Regions from separate parts of the Bacillus haimaensis genome, predicted to be linked through region 4. Evidence: riboswitches for the same ligand, from Rfam matches in the RefSeq annotation. Region 4 holds a riboswitch; each other region holds the start of a gene.
The links. A riboswitch is a leader RNA that binds a small molecule or an ion and turns the genes downstream of it on or off. The one in region 4 is predicted to bind S-adenosylmethionine.
Positions count from the first base shown of each region.

Region 1: it holds a riboswitch for S-adenosylmethionine, as region 4 does, so the genes downstream of both, ABN702_RS18310 (YezD family protein) here and metK (methionine adenosyltransferase) in region 4, are expected to answer to the same signal.
Region 2: it holds a riboswitch for S-adenosylmethionine, as region 4 does, so the genes downstream of both, ABN702_RS08570 (iron-containing alcohol dehydrogenase family protein) here and metK (methionine adenosyltransferase) in region 4, are expected to answer to the same signal.
Region 3: it holds a riboswitch for S-adenosylmethionine, as region 4 does, so the genes downstream of both, ABN702_RS16190 (sugar ABC transporter substrate-binding protein) here and metK (methionine adenosyltransferase) in region 4, are expected to answer to the same signal.

Region 1 is NZ_CP158164.1:3,593,667-3,599,534, forward strand. It holds gene cysC (adenylyl-sulfate kinase) at 1-53, opposite strand, end outside; gene sat (sulfate adenylyltransferase) at 68-1,213, opposite strand; gene ABN702_RS18300 (anion permease) at 1,239-2,300, opposite strand; gene ABN702_RS18305 (phosphoadenylyl-sulfate reductase) at 2,331-3,044, opposite strand; gene ABN702_RS18310 (YezD family protein) at 3,140-3,262, opposite strand; SAM riboswitch class I at 3,431-3,535, opposite strand; gene ABN702_RS18315 (diacylglycerol kinase) at 3,734-4,654, opposite strand; gene ABN702_RS18320 (SPFH domain-containing protein) at 4,953-5,868, opposite strand, start outside.
Region 2 is NZ_CP158164.1:1,680,834-1,686,701, reverse strand. It holds gene ABN702_RS08580 (methionine ABC transporter ATP-binding protein) at 1-841, opposite strand, end outside; gene ABN702_RS08575 (MetQ/NlpA family ABC transporter substrate-binding protein) at 914-1,729, opposite strand; gene ABN702_RS08570 (iron-containing alcohol dehydrogenase family protein) at 1,731-2,819, opposite strand; SAM riboswitch class I at 2,903-3,012, opposite strand; gene argH (argininosuccinate lyase) at 3,391-4,764, opposite strand; gene ABN702_RS08560 (argininosuccinate synthase) at 4,796-5,868, opposite strand, start outside.
Region 3 is NZ_CP158164.1:3,167,957-3,173,824, reverse strand. It holds gene ABN702_RS16205 (helix-turn-helix domain-containing protein) at 1-153, shown strand, start outside; gene ABN702_RS16200 (ABC transporter permease) at 203-1,183, opposite strand; gene ABN702_RS16195 (sugar ABC transporter ATP-binding protein) at 1,185-2,684, opposite strand; partial or broken gene ABN702_RS16190 (sugar ABC transporter substrate-binding protein) at 2,753-3,870, opposite strand; SAM riboswitch class I at 3,993-4,100, opposite strand; gene ABN702_RS16185 (PLP-dependent aminotransferase family protein) at 4,303-5,496, shown strand; gene ABN702_RS16180 (cupin domain-containing protein) at 5,565-5,868, opposite strand, start outside.
Region 4 is NZ_CP158164.1:488,279-494,146, forward strand. It holds gene ABN702_RS02360 (ABC transporter substrate-binding protein) at 1-66, opposite strand, end outside; gene ABN702_RS02365 (alpha/beta hydrolase family protein) at 146-964, shown strand; gene pckA (phosphoenolpyruvate carboxykinase (ATP)) at 1,701-3,287, opposite strand; SAM riboswitch class I at 3,553-3,720, shown strand; gene metK (methionine adenosyltransferase) at 3,896-5,095, shown strand; gene abc-f (ribosomal protection-like ABC-F family protein) at 5,484-5,868, opposite strand, start outside.

The DNA of each region.
Region 1 (5,868 bases), 1.4 Mb from region 4:
TCCTCTTTTGTAATGGCAGTTTCATGCCAGGTGATGTTCGTTGCTTTTGTCATAGAATAGTTCCTCCTTATACGGCCGCTGCTTTATTGAGTCCTTCGATCAGTACCTCGATTACTTCCTTTCTGCTGAAGGTGGAAGGTGGCAGCTCGCCTGAACGCAGCATCTCCCTTACCTTTGTCCCTGATAAAATAACCCTGTCTACATAACCATGCGGGCAGGTTTTATCCGATGCCATCCCTTCGCACTTATTGCAGTAAAAGCTATGTTCGAAAAATAATGGCTTGATGCCAAGCTCCTCTTCGGTAAAATTGCTGAAAATATGCTGTGCATCATAGGTTCCGTAATAATCGCCTACGCCTGCGTGGTCACGGCCGACGATAAAATGCGTGCAGCCGAAGTTTTTTCTGGCGATGGCATGGAAAATAGCTTCCCTCGGTCCCGCATAACGCATAGCTGCAGGGTAGACCGCCAATTGAACACGGTCTTTCGGGTAATAGTTTTCCAAGAGGACCCGATAGCTTCTGAGCCTGACGTCCGCCGGAATGTCATCGGATTTTGTTTCACCCACCAACGGGTTGAGGAACAGTCCGTCGACCGTTTCAAGCGCCGCCTTCTGGATATACTCATGCGCGCGGTGCACCGGATTTCTCGTCTGGAAGCCGACAACTGTTTTCCAGCCCTTCGCCTCAAACAGTGCCCGCGTTTCTTTCGGCTCAAGCCAGACATCTGCTGCAACACCCTTGTCAGGCTTCCTTGTCAAGGTCACCTCTCCCGCCACATAAATATCGCCGCGTTCAAATAACCGCTTGACGCCGGGATGTGCATGCTCTTCGGTTTTGTATACTTCTCTCGCCTCCTTGGATAGGTCGGGTTCATACCATTCGGACACCGTGATCACACCGTAGATTTCCTTATTGTGTGTAAGTTTATAGGTCTCGCCTTTTGATAGGCTTGCTGCAACTCCTTTTGTCACTGGCAGGGTAACTGGAACAGACCAAACGGTGCCAGTTGCGAGACGCAGCTTTTCCACTACCGATTCGTAATCCGCTTTTCCGAGAAAGCCTGTCAACGGACTGAAGAGGCCGACCCCGATCAGCTCCAGGTCGCTTAGGGCGATGGCGTCTATTTCAATCTCCTTTTCTATAAGACTCGTATCATAATTTGGATGATAGGCCTGCACGAGTGTGCCGCCATGTGGTGTTGGCAAGGACATATTATTCAACCTCTCTTTTTTAAAATTAATCTTTACTCGATACCGGGATTGCCTGCGCCGTGGCACGAAGCATTAAAAATCTCACCCCGAACACGGAAACGAGCACGCCAAGCATCGCAATGACCGGATACATATTCTGTTCGATTAATAGCTGAATCAAGGTGTAGGACAGCACCATCGATAAAACCGGGGAAACGACCCAGACTACCAGCAGCTGCACGACAATATCCTTTTTCAGCACCGCTCTTCCCTGTTTCACAAAACCGATCCCGATTATGGACGAAGTCGTAATCTGGGTGAGTGGGACAGGTATGCCAAAAAGGGAAGCAACTGTCACAATCCCCGCTCCTGTCCCTGAGATAACACAGCCTTCCTCCAGCTTGATCTTCGTGATTTTCTTGCCATTCGTCTCCAGCACCCGCTGACCTAAAAGCAGTGCTCCCACCGCAACAAACAATCCTCCCCATAGAATTCCTTGATTTGTGTCCATGATGCCTGCCCCGACAAGCGGACCAACGGCATTTGCGACATTATTCATGCCTGCCGAGAAGGCTTCGAACACGCCCATCAAGACAACCAGGACCGATAAGACCGGGACCGCCCTTTTGGACTTCACCCATTTGTCTATGAATCTATGCTTCAGCATCCAGCCAGCCGCAATCGCGATGAAGAAGGCGACTACCGGAGTAAGGAGCCAAAACAGTACAATCCAGGCAAGCTTTCCGGCAAAGACAGATTGATAGACGATTCCTGCACCGACTACCGCCCCAACCGTCACTTCGCTTGTGGACAAGGGGATGCCGAATAGATTGGCTAAAAATAAAGATAGAGCTGCAGACATTATGACAATCAGCGCCACCGCAACGGTAAACGTACTTTGCGGTACAATCCCGCTTCCCATCGTTCTGACCACCTCGCCGCCACCGAGCCACGCTCCAAAGAACACGGCGATTCCACATAAAACCAAAGCTGCATTTCTTTTCACAACGCCTGACCCATAGGCAATTCCCATGGATGCTGCCGCACCGCTCGCTCCAATATTCATGGCGAAAAAAAGACCAACGATGACGGCTATGGTAACTAGCATGCTTCTTCCTCCTTTAACCTCTGCCCATCTCTAATTTGTATGAAGGCCACATTCCGTTTTTCCGCTGCCGACCCAGCGCCCTGCCCTTGAGTCCCCTCCGTCGCCGACCGCCTGCGTACAGGGAAAACAGCCGATGCTCGGATAGCCATGGTCATGCAACTCGTTAAAGGGCAGATCTTGTTCGCGGATGTGCGTCCAAACGTCCTCCCACGACCAATGAATGAGGGGACAGATTTTGATGTTCTGGAACTTATCATCCCGATTCAGAAAATCCGTCTTTGCACGAGTCGGCGACTGGTCCCTTCTAAGGCCGGATATCCAAGCCTCTTTTGGGGTTAGTGCTTCCTTTAGCGGCTCCACTTTCCTTATCTGGCAGCATCGTCCCGGATCTCTTTTCCAAAGTGCGGTTCCGTGAGCAGCAGCCTGTTCCTCCAATGTGAGCGCAGGCTTCCTTTTTTCGATTTGAAGATCTGGGAACCGAGCTTCTATCTTCTTAATTACCTCGTAGGTTTCCGGAAAGTGCAGCTCGGTGTCCAGGAACACAATCTGTGCATCCGGCTTCACCTCCTGTATCAGGTCAATCAGGACCATCGCCTCCGCCCCAAAGCTTGAAGCATAGACAATTTCGTTATCCTTGTAGGTGTGGTATGCCCATTCCAGCACTTCCTTTGCACCTTTTGTTTTGGTCTCCACCGGAAAAAGCGAAACTTCTTTCCAATTCTTGAACGTTATCTTCTCCGTCATCTGTTTTGCTGCTCCTTTCTTGTCCACGAAAAAAGGCAGCCCTCCTGCATATGTGTACATGCAGGGGGACCGCCTCTAGTTTGTCTAGTCAGCGCCTATTGTTTTTTCTGAAGGCGAACCTTCTCATTTTTCTCGATTTGAATGACTTTTCCATCCTGTACCACCAAGGTGATAGATCCGAATTTCACAGATTGCAGCATTCTTTCCAAATGAACCATGACATCTTCCCATTCCGCCGATTTCAGATTGGCCCGCCTCCTCTATTCAAATGCTCCAACGCCTCCAAGGGGGGAAAGCGCCAGAGCTGGACAGTAAGCAAACTTGGGTCTTGAAAAATAAAAAACGCCTCTCCCATTTGGAAAAGGCGCATATACTAAGAATGCTGCACCTTATCTTCCAAAATGGGTATCCATTTTGCTGGAATTGGCACCTTGCTTACAGCAGGTTGCCGGGCTTCAACGGGCCAGTCCCTCAGCCGCTCTAGATAAGCGTCTATTATTGTTTGTGCGATGTTAGCTACGTTTGTTACTGCTTGATATTAAAATTAATCCTACCATACACATATGAATTGTCAACAATGTTTTTGCCTATTTTTTTGAATTTTTTATTTTTTGGGAGGATGGTCCTAGACTTGTCGATTCCCCTCTATGCAAAAAAGCTGCAGAAGTAAAAACACCTGCAGCTTTTTCTTATATACACTTATTCATTTCAATCTCTTTGCGCTTTTCCGTCACCAGTACATCCAAGTGGCGATACAGGTTGACGAATTCGCCTGGCAGCAGTCCGCCGTACTCTCCGTCCAGGTTCAGCTGCATTTTTTCATCCGTATGGACTTTGACACGGTTGGCTTTTGTGTAGATCACATGCGGATCCTTCACGTGCTCACCGCGAAGAGCAAGCGTCGCGACACGAATAAAGTCGGCGATGTTTGCTTTCTTCAAAATGATCAAATCAAACATCCCGTCGTTCATGCAGGAGTCCGGTGCAAGCTTCTCGAATCCACCGACAGAGTTGGACAGTGATACGAGGAACAGCATGATTTCTCCTTCAAAGACTTTTCCATCATATTCAATCTGAACATTGGTCGGTCTGATCGAAGGCAGCATTTCCATACCCTTAAGGTAATAGGCCAGCTGTCCGATGATCGTTTTCAGCTTGCTTGGTACCTCGTAGGAAAGCTCGGTCATTTTCCCGCCGCCTGCGATGTTCATGAAGTATTGATCATTTGCTTTCCCGATATCGACCGGCATTGGAACTCCGTTTGCTATGACATCGGCACACGCGATGATGTCATCTCTCGGCAGGTCAAGGGCGCGCGCAAAATCGTTGGTCGTTCCAACCGGGATGATTCCTAGCTGTGGACGATAATCCTGTTCCGCAAGTCCGTTGACCACTTCATTGATTGTTCCGTCTCCACCAGCCGCGACAACCAGGTCATATCTGCGTTCAACCGCAAGCCTTGCAGCCACCGTCGCATCTCCATGTCCGGTAGTAGCATGACAGGATGCTTCATATCCAGCCTGTTCCAACCTCACTAAAACCTCTGGCAAGTGTTTTTTAAACGCTTCACGCCCAGATGTTGGATTATATATTACTCTCGCTCGTTTCATTTTCCCATCATCCTATATTTATATTTAAACGCTTCTATATTAATTTCTATCGATGTATACTAGCACTCATACTTGAAGTCACTCTAATTTAACTATAATTTCCAATCGAACCTGGGTCAACCTCAAATTGACCCCAGATAACATATTAGCCTATTCCCTGCATCAGATGCAATAAAAACGAAAATTGCGAGAACCGTAAACTTTGTAACAAAAAGGGCCAGACCCCAAGCAGTACTACATTCTGTAGCAAATTCCTGCCGGGGTCTGGCCCTCTTTACAAATTTTTTATTCCGCTCGCTTATTTCTGCTCTTCCACGTTTGTTTCTTTTTTGTCGGTGTTTTTTGGTGTGCTGATTTCGTTTGTCAGGCTGTCGATGCTGTTGCGGATGTTGCCTTTGCCTGAGAAGTTTTCGATCAGCTCTTTTACGTCGATGCCAGATGATGCTTTCAGGGATTCCTGAAGCGTGGACATCAGGTTCGTTGCGTAGCCTGTGATTTTGTTGGCACCGCCGTTTTCACCGCTGCTGCCAGTGTCAACAACCGTGATCTTGTCGATGTTACCAAGTGGAGCTGCCACTTGCTTCGCGTATTCAGGAAGCATTTTGATGATCATATCCAAGATAGCCGCTTGACCGAACTGTTCGAATGCTTCTGCGATCTTTTCCTTCGCTTCCGCTTCTGCAAGTCCCTTCAGACGGATAACTTCCGCTTCGGATTCCCCTTGCGCTCTTTGTGCATCGGCTTTTGCGATACCATCGATACGGATCTTTTCCGCTTCCGCTTTTGCCATTGCCTCGATACGGTATTTGTTCGCATCCGCTTCGGCCATTTGCTTCGCCTTGTCTGCTGCCGCTCCCTGTTCCACAGAGTAACGGTCCGCATCGGCTTTCTTCTTCACTTCGGAATCATACTGGCGCTCACGACGCAGAATCTCTTTTTCCTCAAGCTCAATCTGCTTTTGACGCTCGATGATCTGGATCTGCATTTGCTGCTCCGTTACTTCTTGCTTCGCGCGCGCTTCCTCAAGGTGGTACGCCTGGTCGGCACGTGCTTTTGCGATATCCTGCTCTCTGCGGTACTCCGCGATTTTCATTTGGTTCTCTTTTTCCGCTTCCGCGATTTCCGTCGCACGCTCAAGCTCTGCACGCTGTGCATCCTTTGCAGCTTCTGCACGTTTGATACGTGTTTCTTTGTCCGCTTCTGCAGTCGCAATA
Region 2 (5,868 bases), 1.2 Mb from region 4:
CAACAGCTAGAGCAGGATCTTTGGAGGAATGCCCCAGGAATTTCAAGGAAACGATTTCCCCATTCTCCCCTAAAGTCTCTAATAGTTCAGGAGTAAGTTGGTGATTGAAAATGCTATTAACAAACTTTTTCGTTGTAGGATGTCCAGGCGATGTGAATACATCTTTGGTGAGGCCCTGCTCGACCACTTCGCCATTTTCCATCACAGCTACCCGATCACAGACCTTTTGAATGACATGCATTTCATGGGTGATCAGGAGAATGGTTATACCCAGTTCTTTATTTATCTTCAATAATAGATCCAGAATCGCCTCTGTTGTATCAGGGTCCAATGCGCTTGTTGCCTCATCGCTTAATAGAACACTCGGTTCATTGGAAAGCGCCCTTGCGATGGCGACCCGTTGCTTTTGCCCTCCTGAAAGCTGGCTTGGATAAGCTTCTTTTTTGTCCAATAGACCGACAATTCCCAGATATTTGTCTACTCTATTCGCTATCTCCTTTTTGGATACACCGGTCAACCGCAAAGGTATGGCGATATTTTCATATACTGTAGCGGTTTTTAACAGGTTGAAACCCTGAAAGATCATTCCTATTTTTCGGCGTGATGCTAAAAGCTTTTTGGAGGTAAGAGAAGTCAATTCAAGCCCGTCAACAAAAACCTTGCCTTTTGTTGGTTTTTCCAGAAGATTGACACAGCGGATCAGGGTGCTTTTTCCCGCTCCACTGTAGCCGATCACACCAAAAATCTCGCCTTTCTGCACCTCCAACGAAACATTTTTCAATGCCTCGATGCTGGATTTCTTGGAGACAAAGCTTTTGGAGATGTTATCGAGTCTAATCATTATGTATCCCTCCATTTTCTGAGTAAATATTGTAGAAAGCCGCACCATTGGCGGCTTTCCTAAGTCTTGCTATTACCATGATGGAACAACAGATCCTTCAAACGTTTCATCGATAAACTGTTTCACTTCATCAGAATGATAAGCTTTAATCAGCTTTTTCAATACTGGATCATCCTTGTTCTCCGTGCGGACGACCAATGTATTTACCCAAGGAGAGTCTCCTGGTTCAATGAAAATGGAATCTTTGGTTGGAACAAATCCAAATTCCACCGCGAAGTTTGTGTTGATAGCAGCAGCTGCCAGTTCTTCGAGTTGACGTGGGATCTGGGAAGCCTCCAATTCAATGAATTCCAGGTTTTTTTCATTTTCCTCTATATCCTTTAAGGTTGCATTTGCACCAGCGCCTTCTTTTAATTTGATCAAACCTGCCAATTCAAATAGCTGCAAGGAACGAGCCCCATTAGTTGGGTCATTTGGCAAACCGACCTTATCGCCATCTTTCAGATCTTTAATATCTTTGATGCTAGCAGAATATATGCCCATCGGGAAGTTAACTGTTGTCGCTACATCTGTTAAGTCCAATCCGCGGTCCTTTTTGAACTGCTCCAGATAAGGCTTATGCTGGAAGCTGTTTACATCCAGGTCACCCTCGTCCAACGCGACATTCGGCATTACATATTCAGTGAAAACCTCGATTTCTATATCCAATCCATCCTTTGCCGCGACTTCCTTCACTTTTTCCAATATCTGCTCATGAGGTCCCGCTGTAACTCCGACAATCAGCTTATCTTCACTCAGGGCCTCACTCCCCCCTGATTCACTGCTCCCACATGCAGTAATAACCGATAATAATAGTGCTGTCAGCAAAAATCCTAATATTTTCTTCATCCTACTCTCTCCCTTTTTCATTTATTTTTTCGATTACTTCAAATGCTTCCAAAATATCTGATGCTTCAAATTTCCTTTTCATAAAGTGGATCGACTCTGAAGGAAGCAGGGTATTATCGGCGATTTTTTCTAGCGTCTTTCTATCATTGATGGAAATGCCAAGATCATGGAGGCTCATTGGAAGACCTGTTTTTTCAAAAAATAAAGCCAGATTGCTGATCTCCTCTATTTTTCCTTCCAATGCCAATTGGACGAGTATTCCATATGCTACTTTCTCTCCATGAAGAAGATGATGGGTGGAAGGAATTTTCGTCAATGCATTATGTACAGAATGTGCGGCTGCTATCCTTCCATAGTGATCTGCATAGCCACCCACCATTCCACCAAGCATAATGATGGCGTCGGTGACAGCTCGGAAACTGGATTTGAGCGTTCCCCCTTCTATATCAGCGAGGGCTTGAATTCCCTCTTCCAATATAATGTTTTTACAAAGATCGGCTGATTGCAGCCCTATTTGGACAGGTACCGGAACTGTTTCGAGATCGTAAATAAGGCTCTCCGCCTCATACCATTTGGCAAGTGTATCGCCGATGCCAGCCTTGAAAAACTGGACGGGTGCATTTAGCAAAATTTCAGGTTCCACCAAGACCAAAAGCGTACTTTTCGGAAAAATGGTATACCGTTTAAACTGGCCACTCTCCGAATAGAAAACACTAAGTGGGGTCCAAGCGGCACATGTGGAAGCGACAGTAGGAACCAGGACAACATCCACACGCATTTCGTAGCCCAACGCTTTAGAGAGATCTAACACTTTACCTCCGCCCAACCCGATGATTATGTCCGCGTCCCATGATTCTGCAATATGCCTTATCCGCCTGACTTCCTCATCCGAACATTCACCTCGGTAGTGTTCAAAGTGCACCTGTAGGAATCCGAAATCAGGAATATGCGATTTCACGGCATGCAGTGATTTTGTTCCATGTACGATGAAGACCCTTTTAAACCCATTTGATTCTAAAAATTCAGGAAGTTTTTTAAACACTCCCACCTCCGATTGATAGATGGCTGGTGCACCCTGTACGTTGATCATTTCATTCCTCCCTCCAAAGTTCCAATGCAACAAAAAATCCTCCCTTGAAAACAAGAGAGGATGAGAATACAAAAAAACGTCCTCTCTTATCTTCCAGAACATCGTTGTTCTGCTGGAATTAGCACCTTTTCTATCGATCTAGAAAGGTTGCCGGGCGTCATGGGGCCAGTCCCTCTGCCACTCTTGATAAGAGTTGTAATTTTTGAAACTATTGAATTATTAAAAGATTAAAGTAAGTATATGTTGCTGAAAAGCTTCTGTCAATAAGTTTTTTGAAATAATAAAATGTAAGCGTTTTTACTACTCCTAATCTTGTAAATAGATTGTCACCTTTGAACACGCTGTTGATTTCCGCACTAGGCGCAGCGACCCAAGGGGCGGTGTCGGAGCCTCCTCGGCTTCGCCTGTGGGGTCCCCAGTCTACCGCTATCTCCCGCAGGAGTCTTCGCCTATTGCTCCAATCAATAGCTAGATTCTTAAAACCTACACTAGAAATTAACAGGGCCTTCGTAAAAAAAGTAGAAAGTTAATTAATATTGTTGAAGTTTTCCTCTGCACTAAAAAACTCCAATTAGTCGACAAATTGCTCGGCGAAGGCTAGTTGGTTTTTTACTTGTTGGAATCCTGTGCCTCCTTGGCTGTTTCTTGCTCCTACTACATTTTTGGGTTGTAGGATTTTATAGATGTCTTCTTTGAATAATGGTGAAAACTGCTGGTATTCTTCTATGGTCAAACCTAATAGGAACTTTTGGTTATTTATGGCATACAGGACGATTTTTCCGATTATTTCATGTGCCTGTCTGAATGGCAGTCCCTTTGTTACAAGGTAATCTGCAATATCTGTTGCATTGGAGAAATCCTGTGATACAGCTTGGTGCATCTTATCTTTGTTGACAGTCATGGTACGGATCATCGGAGCAAGAAGGCGCATTGAACCGTCGAGTGTTGCTACTGTATCGAACATCCCTTCTTTGTCTTCCTGCATATCTTTGTTGTAGGCAAGCGGTAGCCCCTTCAAAACAGTCAGCAGACCTACGAGGTTGCCATATACTCTTCCGGTTTTGGCACGGAGAAGCTCTGGGACATCCGGATTCTTCTTTTGAGGCATAATACTAGATCCCGTGCAAAAGGCATCGTCTAGTTCAATGAATTGAAACTCCTGACTCGACCAGATGACCAGCTCCTCGGATAAACGTGAAATATGTGTCATGATTAGCGATGCGTGTGACAGGAACTCAACGATAAAATCCCTGTCGCTGACTGCATCCATGCTGTTCGGGTATACCATATCAAACCCTAATAATTCTGCCGTCTGCTGTCTGTCGATCGGGAAGGTTGTTCCAGCAAGTGCGCCGGCACCAAGTGGTGACCAGTTTATACGTTTCAAGCTGTCCTGCAATCTTTCTTTGTCACGTTCAAGCATCCAAAAATATGCAAGAAGATGGTGAGCAAAGGAAACAGGCTGTGCTCGCTGAAGATGGGTGTAGCCTGGCAGAATGGTGTCAATATTATTCTTTGCCTGATCCATTATCGCTTTTTGCACGTCATTCAAAAGTCCAATGATCGATTTCGTCTGCTTGCGAAGATACAGATGCATATCTGTCGCGACTTGATCATTACGGCTTCGTCCTGTGTGAAGCTTTCCTCCAACAGGTCCTATTTCATCTATTAGCAGCTTTTCAATGTTCATGTGAATATCCTCATGCTCCACAAGAAACTCTACATCTCCATTGTTGATTTTTTGCTGTATCTTCAATAATCCCTCTTTGATTGTATTTGCATCCTCAATGGCGATGATTCCGCAGTCCCCGAGCATCTGCACATGTGCGATACTGCCTTCGATGTCTTCACTAGCCAACTCTTTATCGAAAGTAATAGAGGCAGTGAACGCTTCTACAAGCTTGTCGGTTTCCTTGGTGAATCTTCCGCCCCATAGTTTAGACATAGGATGATAGCCTCCATTTCAAAAAATAAGTTTAATAGCTTGCTACTTTTTCTTTTTTATGAATTTCCACATACACCTTTGTCGGCAGACCCCAGAGCTTGATAAAGCCGACTGCAGCGTTATGGTCGAACATGTCCCCTTTGGAATAGGTGGCCAGTTCCTCATTGTATAAGCTGTTTTCGGATTGACGCCCGACTACTGTATGGTTTCCTTTTTGGAGCTTTACGCGGATTTTTCCGCTTACATGCTTCTGGGTTTCCTCAACGAAAGCTTGTAGCGCACCCACTAACGGGGAATACCATAATCCTTCGTAAATCACTTTTGCCATTTGTTGATCAATGGAGGTTTTGAATTGGGTCACTTCTCTAGGCAATGTCAAAAATTCCAATTCCTTATGTGCCTGAATCAGAATAAGCGCAGCGGGATTCTCGTAGACCTCACGGGATTTGATTCCAACAAGACGATTTTCAATGTGGTCGATACGGCCCACTCCATGCTTTCCTCCTATTTCATTCAGTTCTTCAATCAATGGTACAAGATCCATACTCTTATCATTAAGTGCTACAGGAACACCATTTTCAAAGGTTATTTCAAGGTATTCCGGCTGATCTGGAGTCAATTCAATCGGATTGGTCCATGCAAATGCCGCTTCCGGTGCTTCATTCCATGGATTTTCCAACACACCTGCTTCACAAGCTCTGCCCCAAATGTTCGCATCAATGGAAAATGGATTATCCAAATCTACCGGAATCGGAATATCATGCTTCATTGCATATTCGATTTCCTCATCACGTGTCATACCCCATTCACGTACCGGGGCAATTACTTTCAAGTTAGGGTTAAGCGCCTGAATGCTTACCTCAAAGCGGACCTGATCATTCCCTTTCCCGGTACAACCATGTGCAACGGCTATAGCTCCCTCCTGTTCAGCCACTTCCACCAACAGCTTGGAGATCAAGGGGCGTGAGAGTGCGGAGGATAGTGGGTACTTCCCTTCATACATGGCATTCGCTTTAAGGGCCGGAACGATATATTCCTTCGCAAGCAGTTCTTTTGCATCTACCATGATTGCTTTGATAGCTCCTACATCCAGTGCCTTTTGTT
Region 3 (5,868 bases), 1.9 Mb from region 4:
CTTTCGGAGAGGGTCGGAATCACAATGGCCAACCTTTCCATATTAAAAAACGGAAAAGCAAAAGCGGTCCGTTTATCAACATTGGAGGCGATCTGCAAGGCGCTGGATTGCCAACCAGGGGATTTATTGGAATACAGAAGTGATGAAGAATGAGTGGGAAAGGTCCCATGTCCCTACAATTATCATGTGTGGACATGGGATCTTATTTCATCTTGTAATACGTAATCGCGAGTGCCAGAGCCAGTACGCCGCCTTTGACGATGTCCATGGCGTAGTAGGGGACGGACATCATGACGAGGCCGTTTTGGAGGACGCCGATGAGTACGGCTCCGATGAAGGTTCCGATGGCGTTGGGTTTGCCTGCGCCTAATACGGAGAAACCGATGAAGGCTGCCGCAACGGAATCCATGAGATAGGGGGCGCCTGCATTGATTTCAGCTGTCATGATTCTTGATGCCAGGACGATTCCGCCAATGGAGGCGAAAAGGGCAGACATCAGGTAGGCTACCGTTTTGTATTTGTTCACGGGAATCCCTGAGAGCTTTGCGGCTTCGGCATTCCCGCCGATCACATACATGTACCTGCCGTGCTTCGTGTATGTTAAAAAGACATGTACGAAAAGAACGACGATGCCCATGATTAGAATAATCCAGGGAACTTGGCCGATTTTACTGAAAAGCGGGCTGATCAGTCCTTCGGAGAAGTTTCCATCAGGCATGATCATGTTTTGCGAGATCGCCGCGCCTCTTGTATATGTAAGAGCAATCCCTTGAATGATGAACATCATTGCAAGCGTGAGGAGCATATCCGGAATCTTCACTTTTACGATCAGCAGGGAATTCAATAGCCCCACAATCAGAGAAGCGGTAATGGCTGCCATAATGGCAATGAAAGTATTCTGTGAAAACCATACAAACATGGAGATCACGATCGCGTTTGACAGGGAGGCGACAGAGCCGACCGATAGATCGAATCCATTCACAGCGAGTGAAACGGTAATGCCAATGGCGATGATCGTGACGATCGAAATAGATCGAAGAATGCTGATGATGTTGTTGCCTTGGATAAATGACGGATTGGCCATCGTAAAGACGGCAATCAATACGAAAATGGTCAGGATGGTTCCATATTTATATAAAAATTGAAACAAAGAGTTCGAACTGAGTGATGTGGTACCCTGCATGTTACTTTCCTCCTGCTGAGTAATATAGGATTTCTTCTTCATTTGTCTCTGATGTGATAAGCTCCCGTGAAACCTCGCCATCATACAATACATACATACGGCTCGTGATCCCCATTATTTCGGATGTTTCCGAGGATGCGTAAAGAACCGCTTTTCCGCGCCTTGCCAAATCGGCAATCAATTCATATATATCCTTTTTTGCCCCAACATCGACACCCTTTGTCGGTTCATCGAAAATGTACACATCGGCGTCAGTGATCAGCCACTTTCCGATCGCTATTTTCTGTTGATTTCCGCCGGAAAGGTGCTGGGCAATGGTATCTGGGGAGGGGGTTTTGATACCCAGACTCGTAATAAGCTCGCTGGCTTTTTTCCTTTCCTTTTTCCGATCTAAAAAGCTGAAAAAAGAAGTGAACGAGTTCAAGGAAGCAGCCGTTAGGTTCGTCGTAACCGTTTCAGCCACAAGGATCCCTTCTTTTCTTCTTTCTTCCGGAACGAGTGCTATACCCTTTTTCACCGCTTCATGAGGGCTCTTTAGCTGAACCTTTTGCCCTTTGATGAAAATGTCGCCGGATGTAACGTCAGATAGACCGAACAGTGTCTTGCAGAGCTCTGTTTTACCAGCGCCGACGAGCCCGGCAATTCCGATGATTTCACCCTCTGAGACTTTGATGGAAAGGTTATTCAGTTTAGTAGAGTCGGAGAGATTGCTCACTTCCAGCACGGTCTGCCCAAGCATGGCTGGTTGTTCCGGGAATTGCTCCTCCAGCTTCTTTCCAAGCATCTGTTCCACCACTCTATTTTGAGTAGTAGCCGTTGTCACTTCCCTGGACACAAGCTTTCCGTTACGCATCACCGTGACCTCCTCGCAGAGTTCAAAAATTTCGGGCAGCCGATGAGAAATAAAGATGATGCCAACATTTTGATTCTTTAAGTCTTCTATAATACGGAAAAGCTCCTTCGTCTCCGTCTGGCTTAACGGGGCAGTAGGTTCATCCAGAACCAAGAATCGGCAATCGGTGGCAATGGACTTTGCGATCAGCACCATTTGTTTTTCCGCGAGTGTCAGCTCGCTTACCAGCTTCTTCGAGGAAAGCCTGATGTTCAGTTTTTCCAGCACAAGGGATGCTTTATAATGCAGCCCCCGCCAATCGATGAACTGCCTATTCTCACGGACTGTTTTTCCAAGCATGATATTTTCCCCGACCGTCAAATAGGAAACTAGTGCGGTATCCACTTCCTGATAGACCGTCTGGATGCCAAAGTCCTGTGCATCCTTTGGCGTGCGGATGGGGAGGGGGGTTCCGTCAAGCGCAATTTGGCCGGTATAGTGACTGTAGGCTCCAGAGAGAACCTTCATCAGTGTGGACTTTCCTGCACCATTGGCTCCGATCAAAGCGTGTACCTTACCGGTTTCCGCTGTAAAATCGACCTGACTTAATGCTTTCACTCCCGGAAATTCGATCGAGATATCGGTCATTTGAAGAGTTTGTGCTGCCATGTCATGTCCTCCTTTCACAAAAATGAGACACTCTCTTCACTAGGATAAGAGAGTGCCCGATATACTGGCTACTTCTGATAATGCTCCTTCAGCACCTTCATCCAGTCCTCTTCAAATGCGGAGGAGGTTCCCCAGCCTTTAATGATATCTGCGAGATTCACCATATTGACGGCTTGATCCGATTTGCGAAGCTCCTCCTGGGAGATGAGGGATGCTTCGAGGTCATAGGTTTCCGGTGTTTCCTCGCCAGCGAGCTTCTTTGCAAGCAGACGCAGATTGACGGCACCAATCAGTTTCGGATCTACTGCAGCTGTATATTTCCATGGACTTTTATCCGCCTGGATTTCCTGAAGATCGGCATTGGATACATCGATTCCGTAAATTTTGATCTCGTCACGTCCTGCTTCCTGGATCGCGCGTGCCGCACCGATTGCGAAGGCATCCCATGTTGCAAAGATGGCGTCGATTTCCCCTTTTTTATGCTTATTCAGCATTGCAGCTACGGCATTCTGGGTCTGAACGGATGTATCAGCAGCTGCCACACCGAATCGCTCCACTTCCTTGATGCCGGGATTGCCGGAAAGCGTGTCCTTATAGACTGCGTTCCTTCTTACCATTGGAGGAAAACCGTCCACCCAAAGGTAAACAATATTTGCTTCCCCATTGAAATCCTTCACCAACTGATCTAGCGCCAATTTTGCAAGTGCTTCATCGTCCTGGGAGGTCTGTGTCACTCCTGCTACAGTTCCGACATCCGGATTGGAGTCAAACGTCACGACGCTTTTGCCAGCTTCCACCAGCTTCTTTACTCCTTCTACAGTCGCGGCATCGTCCCCGTGGGAAAGGATGACCCCATCATAATCCTGAGTGATAGCCTGCTCGATCGCATCGTGGAACTTCGCGCTGTCCCCGTTTGCGGTGAATACATCCACTTCAAAACCGAGTGCTTCTCCTTCCTGTTTGGCACCTGCCAGGAATTGAGCGGTATGATCATCGCCTCCGATTTTACGGATGACCTTGATTTTCGCACCTTCGCCTTCCGCAAAGCGCTCCGGTACATTTTCAAAAGATACCTTTTCCTTGGCTCCTGCAGTCTGTCCGGAATTCCGGAAGAACATCCTGTTAAAAGTAGTGATAATGATAGTGTTGCGGCAAAAACTGATTTCACGATTGATTTCTTCTTCATGCTCATGACTCCCCTTTAGGTTTTTTCTTTTTTTGGCCAGGGAGGAATCATAAAAAATAAAAAATAAAAAAACCTCCCTGAAAAGAGAGGTTTCACCGCAATATATATATCGGGATGCTCCTCTCTCATCTTTCAGAACACAGATATGTCCTGCAGGATTTAGCACCAATTCCATATGGAACGGTTGCCGGGCATCATAGGGCCAGTCCCTCCGCCACTCTCGATAAGAGAATACAACGTATATTCTTTTTTAAAAATTTATAATTATCACTTTAATAGGTTGAAGAGGTAATGTCAAGAAGTAATTTTTTCGAGAATTTGGAGAGTTTGCAAACTATAAACAGGAATTACTGGTACTGATTAAGGAAGAAGTTTAAAATCAATTTAAATGAGTGGGGACAAGGGACCTGTCCCCGGAAAGGAATGGTGAACATGGACGCTGAATCCTTTTTCTCCAACAACATAAAAGCTGCATTGAAGAATAGTCCGCCTGGTGAGTGGATGCCAAATATCCCGGAGAATTGTATTCGGCTGAATTCGGGATATCCTGCACCAGAGCTTGTTCCTGATCAGGAGCTGAAGGCGGCAGTGGCGCTCCTCCTGGACGAGGAGAGGGATTTACCTCTTCACTATCTAGGAAGTCCACGTATTGATAAGCTGAAAGAGCAGATTCAAGATAGATTGGCGGAGCGTGGAATGCGTGTTTCCAAAGAGGAGCTATTGATCACTTCCGGTGCATGCCAGGCGATAGATTTGGTTGCCCGGATCCTCCTTGACGAGGAAGCGGTCGTTGCAATGGAAGCACCAACCTATATGGAGGCTTTGGAAATATTCAAGAACTACACGGATCATTACATATCCATTCCGGTCGATGAGCAGGGTCTTCAGACTGATCTATTGGAAAAAGAGCTGGCAGAAAGAAAACAGAACGGCCTCGCTTTGCCGCGTTTCCTATACACCATCCCGACCTTTCAAAATCCTACTGGGACCACACTGACAGCAGACCGGAGAAAGCATCTGCTGGAGCTTGCCTCCTCCTACAATTTTCTCATAATCGAGGACGATGCCTATGGGGAGCTTGCATTCAACGAAAGCCCCGAAACATTGAAGTCGATGGACAAAGAAGGACGGGTGCTTCATATCGGATCGCTCTCCAAGGTCGTAGCACCCGGCATGAGGATCGGCTGGGTAGCAGCAGCGCGTGATTTCATTACAGCACAATGGTGGTTCAAAAAAGACCTCGATCATCCGTTTGCCCATAGCACAATGGCCACTTTCCTGGAAAACATCGACTTCGAGGAAAGGCTCGAGATGCTGAGGAGGACCTATCGCGAAAAGTGTGCGGCCATGCTCTCCGCCCTGCAGGCAATCATGCCAACATCCGTCACTTGGTTTGTGCCCGAAGGAGGCTATTTTGCCTGGGTGAGGATTCCGGGAGTCGATACCGCAGAAATGCTGGCAGAGGCCATGGCAGAAGGGGTAGCCTACATTCCTGGGAAGCACTTCTTCCTGGATCAGGCAGAAGGAAAAGAGTATCTTCGACTTTCATTTAGCTATGCGGAGGAGAAGGAGATAGTAGAAGGAATAAGGAAACTCGCGAAGATAGTCGGGAATCTTGCAAAATAAAGAAGAGGCCGTTCGAAAAGTCAGCTTCAATGGACTTTCCCGAAGGCCTCTTATTTCGTGATTCCTATTTAAAAAATATCATGCAGTTCCGTATCAGAATAGATGCTTATTAAAACGACGGCTTTCCCGTCTCCTATGTTTTTGACAAAATGGGGGACACTTGCGTTCCAGCTGAAGGAATCGCCTTCTTCAAGAATACTGGAGTCCTCCCCTTGTTCTGCAAGGATTTTCCCCTCCAATACTAGGTGACTTTCCTCTCCCTCATGGGCATTCGCCTCTCCCATGGAAGCACCGGGAGGGAATTCAACCATCATCATTCGTAGCCCGCCTTTGGACGTCAAATGCTCTATTTTCAAATTATTAAAAGTGGAG
Region 4 (5,868 bases):
AGCAACCAATGCGGCTACAAGTACAAGACACAAACCAATACTTAGGGCAATCTTAAAAAATCTCATATTCAACCTCCTCAGGCTTTAGGCAAAAGTTTTGTATGTTTATATAAAATACAGTATGATTTGGCCTAAATATGTGTGAATGCCCAGTAGGGGAATTGGAGGGAAAATATTGAAGGACGGCTTAATAACAGAGAAGGTGCGATACCCGTCACCAAGTCCACATATTGATGTGTATATGGTGACCTATTATAGCAGTGGATTAAAGGTGAAAGGGATGCTGGCTGAGCCTAAGGGAGAAGGGACTTATGAGGGGTTTCTTTATCTGCGTGGCGGAATCAAGAATGTCGGACAGGTCAGGGTAGGGCGCATCGTTCAATTTGCCTCTGAAGGTTTTGTCGTGATGGCGCCTTTTTACCGGGGAAACCAGGGAGGGGAAGGTAATGAGGACTTTGCCGGTGAGGATCGGGAGGATGCATTCTCGGCGTATAGATTGCTTGAGAAGCATGAAAAAGTGAAGTCAAACCGGATCCATGTATTCGGCTTCTCACGTGGAGGCGTGATGGCCCTGATGGCCGGAATTAAGTTCCCGGATGCTTGTTCCGTTGTCAGCTGGGGAGGGGTCTCTGATATGATTCTTACCTATGAGGAACGGGTTGACTTGAGGCGTATGATGAAGCGTGTGATAGGAGGTACGCCGAGTAAGGTTCCTGACGAATACAAGTGGCGAACACCGTTGTTTGAGCTTGAGAAGCTTCAGGCTCCCATATTGATAATACATGGCGAGAAGGATCTGAACGTTTCCGTTGAGCATTCCTATCGTTTGGAAAAGCGCGCAAAGGAGCTTGGGAAGCAAGTTGAAAGCTGGTATTATCCGGAGTTTACACATTACTTTCCGCCAAAAGAGAACAGGAGGCTTGTTGAGAGGCTGACCTCTTGGATGAAGGAGCAGGGGGAGTGAAATCATTGGGATGTGGTGATTTTGGATGTGTGTGATGAAGTGGATTTTGGTGGTAGCTTGTGCTGGAAAGACCAGTCAAAGGGTTGATGAAGTGCATTTTGTTGCTCGCTTGGGCTTGAAAAGTCCATCATAGGGTGGATGAAGGACCTTTTGAGCATCGATCCCTATGAAAAAGTCCATCATCAGGAGTATGAAGGACCTTTTGAGCATTGATCCCTATGAAAAAGTCTATCATCAGGAGTATGATGGACGTTTTGGGCATCGAGCCTTATGAAAAAGTCCATCATCAGGAGTATGAAGGACCTTTTGAGCATTGATCCCTATGAAAAAGTCTATCATCAGGAGTATGAAGGACGTTTTGGGCATCGAGCCTTATGAAAAAGTCCATCATCAGGAGTATGAAGGACCTTTTGAGCATTGATCCCTATGAAAAAGTCCATCATCAGGAGTATGAAGGACCTTTTGAGCATCGATCCCTATGAAAAAGTCCATCATTGGGTTGATGATGGACGTTTTGGGCATCGAGCCTTATGAAAAAGTCCATCATCAGGAGTATGAAGGACCTTTTGAGCACCGATCCCTATGAAAAAGTCCATCATCGTGTTGATGAAGGACCTTTTGAGCACCGCCCCCCATGAAAAAGTTCATCATAAGCTCCAATTTCTAATAGGTTCAAATATCAAAAGAGCCATCCGAAAGACAACTTAATGTCATTTCGGATGGCTCCAATATATTGTTAAACGGTTGGTCCACCAAGTCCTAGCACGTCTTCCGGTACGTTTTTGAACTTTGTGAAGTTTTCTTTGAATTTACCAGCCAATTCACGGGCAGCAAGATCATACTTCTCATCATCATGCCATGTTTTCTTAGGCTGCAGCACTTCATCAGGTACACCTGGAACATGCAGAGGGATCTCCACTCCGAAATATGGATCTTTTTCTGTTTCCACATTTGTAAGATCGCCTTCAAGAGCAGCTTGAACCATTGCTCTTGTGTATGAAAGCTTCATACGGCTACCTACTCCGTACTCTCCGCCAGTCCAGCCAGTGTTAACAAGGTAGACCTGGGCATTATGCTCATCGATTTTCTTGCCAAGCATCTCTGCATACGTAGTTGCAGGAAGTGGCAGGAATGGAGAACCGAAGCAAGTGGAGAACGTTGTTTGCGGAGAAGTGATTCCGCGCTCTGTTCCGGCCAATTTACTTGTGTACCCACTCAAGAAATGGAACATTGCCTGCTCTTTAGAAAGCTTGGAGATTGGAGGCAATACTCCAGTTGCATCAGCTGTCAAGAAAACAATGGTTGTCGGGTGTCCCGCGATACTTGGCTGTACAATGTTGTCCATTGCTTCAAGTGGGTAGGCGGCACGGGTATTTTCTGTTAAAGTGGAGTTGTCATAGTCAGCGATTCTTGACTGACCATCGATTACCACATTTTCAAGTACAGATCCAAAACGGATGGCATCAAAAATTTGCGGCTCTTTTTCGTGCGTCAGTCCGATGCATTTCGCATAGCAGCCGCCTTCAATATTGAATACGCCTGTATTGGACCAGCCGTGCTCATCGTCACCGATCAGCTTTCTGTTAGGGTCAGCGGATAATGTTGTCTTGCCAGTACCCGATAAACCAAAGAATAGTGCTACATCGCCTTCACGTCCTACATTGGCAGAGCAGTGCATCGGCATGATACCATTCTCAGGAAGCAAGTAGTTCATGACAGAGAAAATGGATTTCTTCATTTCACCTGCATATTCTGTCCCGCCGATAAGAACGACGCGCTTTTTAAAGGAAATGATGACAAATGCTTCAGAGTTCGTACCGTCAACTGCAGGATCAGCCTTGAAGCTTGGTGCAGAGACAACACTGAATGCGGTTTCATGTTTGGCAAGCTGTTCGTCATTTGGTCGGATGAATAGCTGGTGCGCAAAAAGGTTATGCCATGCAAATTCGTTGATTACCTGGATAGGCAATTGATATTTTTCGTCCGCTCCTGCGAAGCCCTTGAACACGAAAATTTCATCTTTATTTTCTAAGTAGGTTAGTACTTTTTCATATAAACGTTCGAATACTTCCTCAGAGATCGGGCTGTTTACCTTTCCCCAGTCAATCTTATCCTTGGAGATATCCTCTTCCACAATGAATTTATCTTTAGGGGAGCGACCCGTATATTTTCCAGTTGTAGCAACAACTGCACCGGTAGATGTCAGGCTGCCTTCATTGCGGTTTAATACTTTCTCCACTAATTGAGGTACAGAAAGTTGCATTTGCGTGTTGCTTCCGTATATTAATTTAGTTAAACCATTATCAATACCAACCGTTTTCATCATGGATAACTCTCCTTCAACTTGTATATTAATTTCTCATCTGTTAAAAAGTATAACACATTTAATCCAATAGTCCATACTAATTAAAATATTTTATGAAATAAAGTGTGAATCCGTTAACATTTTGTGAAAAAGAGGCTTATGTACATGGACAAATCTACTTAATGATAGCATATGTTTTTTCCTGTTTCTTCATTTAAATAATTTGCCGTTTTTTGTTGACAATAAAGCTTTTATTACGCTAATATAGAACCTTGAACGGATACTCTTATTCCGAGCTGGTGGAGGGGCAGGCCCTATGAAACCCAGCAACCTGCTCAAAGGTAAATGGGCGAGCGCGAAAAAGCACTTCGCTGATTTTTTTGGACAAGAAAATTGTCGCTTGAGAAAAGGTGCTAAACCTGAGCAAGGCATTGACCTTGACCGATAAGAGTGAAAGGCTAATTCTTGAATTCAAACCTTTCCTCAACATTATGGAAAGGTTTTTTATATTTTGCACAAGATAACAAAGAACATCACACAACAGGAAATGAGATCCGTATCAAACATACTGTTATACATGAAGAGAGGTAAAACGCTTTTCATATACAAAAGGAGGAACTTTTTTAATGACTAAACAACGTCGTTTATTTACTTCTGAATCCGTAACGGAGGGACATCCGGATAAAATTTGTGACCAAATTTCCGACTCCATCCTTGATGCTATTCTTACTAATGATCCAAATGCACGTGTAGCGTGTGAAACTTCTGTAACAACCGGATTGGTGCTTGTTGCTGGAGAAATCACTACCTCTACTTATGTAGATATCCCAAAAATCGTTCGTGAAACCATCCAAGGAATCGGATACACTCGTGCGAAGTACGGTTTTGACGCAGAAACTTGTGCGGTTCTTACTTCCATCGACGAGCAATCCGCTGACATCGCAATGGGTGTCGACCAAGCATTGGAAGCTCGTGAAGGACAAATGTCAGATGCGGAAATCGAAGCGATCGGTGCGGGAGACCAAGGTTTGATGTTCGGATTTGCTTGCAATGAAACTAAGGAATTAATGCCTTTACCGATTTCATTGGCTCATAAGCTTTCCCGTCGCCTAACAGAAGTAAGAAAAGAAGAAATCCTTCCATACTTACGTCCAGATGGAAAAACTCAGGTAACTGTTGAATATGATGAAAACGATCAACCGGTACGTATCGATACAATCGTTATCTCTACTCAGCATCACCCGGAGATTTCTTTGGAGCAGATCCAACGTAATGTGAAAGAACACGTAATCAAGCCGGTAGTTCCTGCTAACTTGATTGACGAAAACACAAAATACTTCATAAACCCAACTGGCCGTTTCGTTATTGGTGGACCTCAAGGGGATGCTGGATTGACTGGCCGTAAAATCATTGTTGATACGTATGGCGGATATGCTCGTCACGGTGGTGGAGCATTCTCCGGTAAGGACGCAACGAAAGTTGACCGTTCTGGAGCATACGCAGCACGTTATGTTGCAAAAAATATCGTAGCAAGCGGCTTGGCTGACAAATGTGAAGTTCAACTTGCTTACGCAATCGGTGTAGCACAACCTGTATCCATCGCAGTGGACACTTTCGGAACTGGTAAAGTTTCTGAAGAGAAGCTAGTGGAACTGGTTCGCAACAACTTCGACCTTCGTCCAGCTGGAATCATCAAAATGCTAGACCTTCGTCGCCCTATCTACAAGCAGACTGCAGCATACGGTCACTTCGGTCGTAACGATCTTGACCTTCCTTGGGAGCAAGTGGACAAAGCTGATGCATTGAAAGAGCAAGCGAACGCTTAATAATTATTGTGGCTGCCGCCAAATCAGGTTATGTGCCTGGTTTGGCGGCAGTTTTTTGTTTTGGGGAGTGGCTTGCTAGTTGCATTGCGTAGAGATGTCGGATTTTGTGAGAAAATGCGTTTTATCGATATGCAACTGTTTTTCGTTGATATATTTTTATTTTCATTGATATAATTTTTTTCTCGTTGATATAATGTCCGGAATCGTGGATATATGAAAATTTTCGTTGATATCTTAAAATTGCCTTGCGAAATCCACCTGGGAAACTTCGTATTTCATGAAAAGTAACCTATATAAAAAAAATTCACTCGAAACTGCACAAAAAAACAAGCCATACAACAAAAAAACAGGCGAAATAGATCGCCTGTCTACACTTCTCAAAACTGGTTTAAAGCGCATCCTCCAACAATTCATAGAGGGAGGAGCGTTCTGATTCTCTGTTATTCCATTCATCTTGATACTTTTGCAGGGCCACAAGATCTGTCTCTTTTTCCATCTGTGCTTCCAACTCGAATATTGCAAGTTCCAGTTCCTCCAATTTTGCCTCTATCTTCTCGGGCTCGATGGTAGTTGGGGCATTACTTCTTACTCGTTCCTTAGAAACAATTTCCTTCTTTCTTTCCGTATCTGAAACAACGGTTTGCAATTTATCTTTTTCCAATTCTTTTCTCTTATTCCGAGCATATTGGTAGTTGCCGGTATAAGTGGTGAGCCTCCCGCTTTCGAGCCAGCAAGTTTTCTCAAAATATTTATTCAAAAAGTAGCGGTCATGC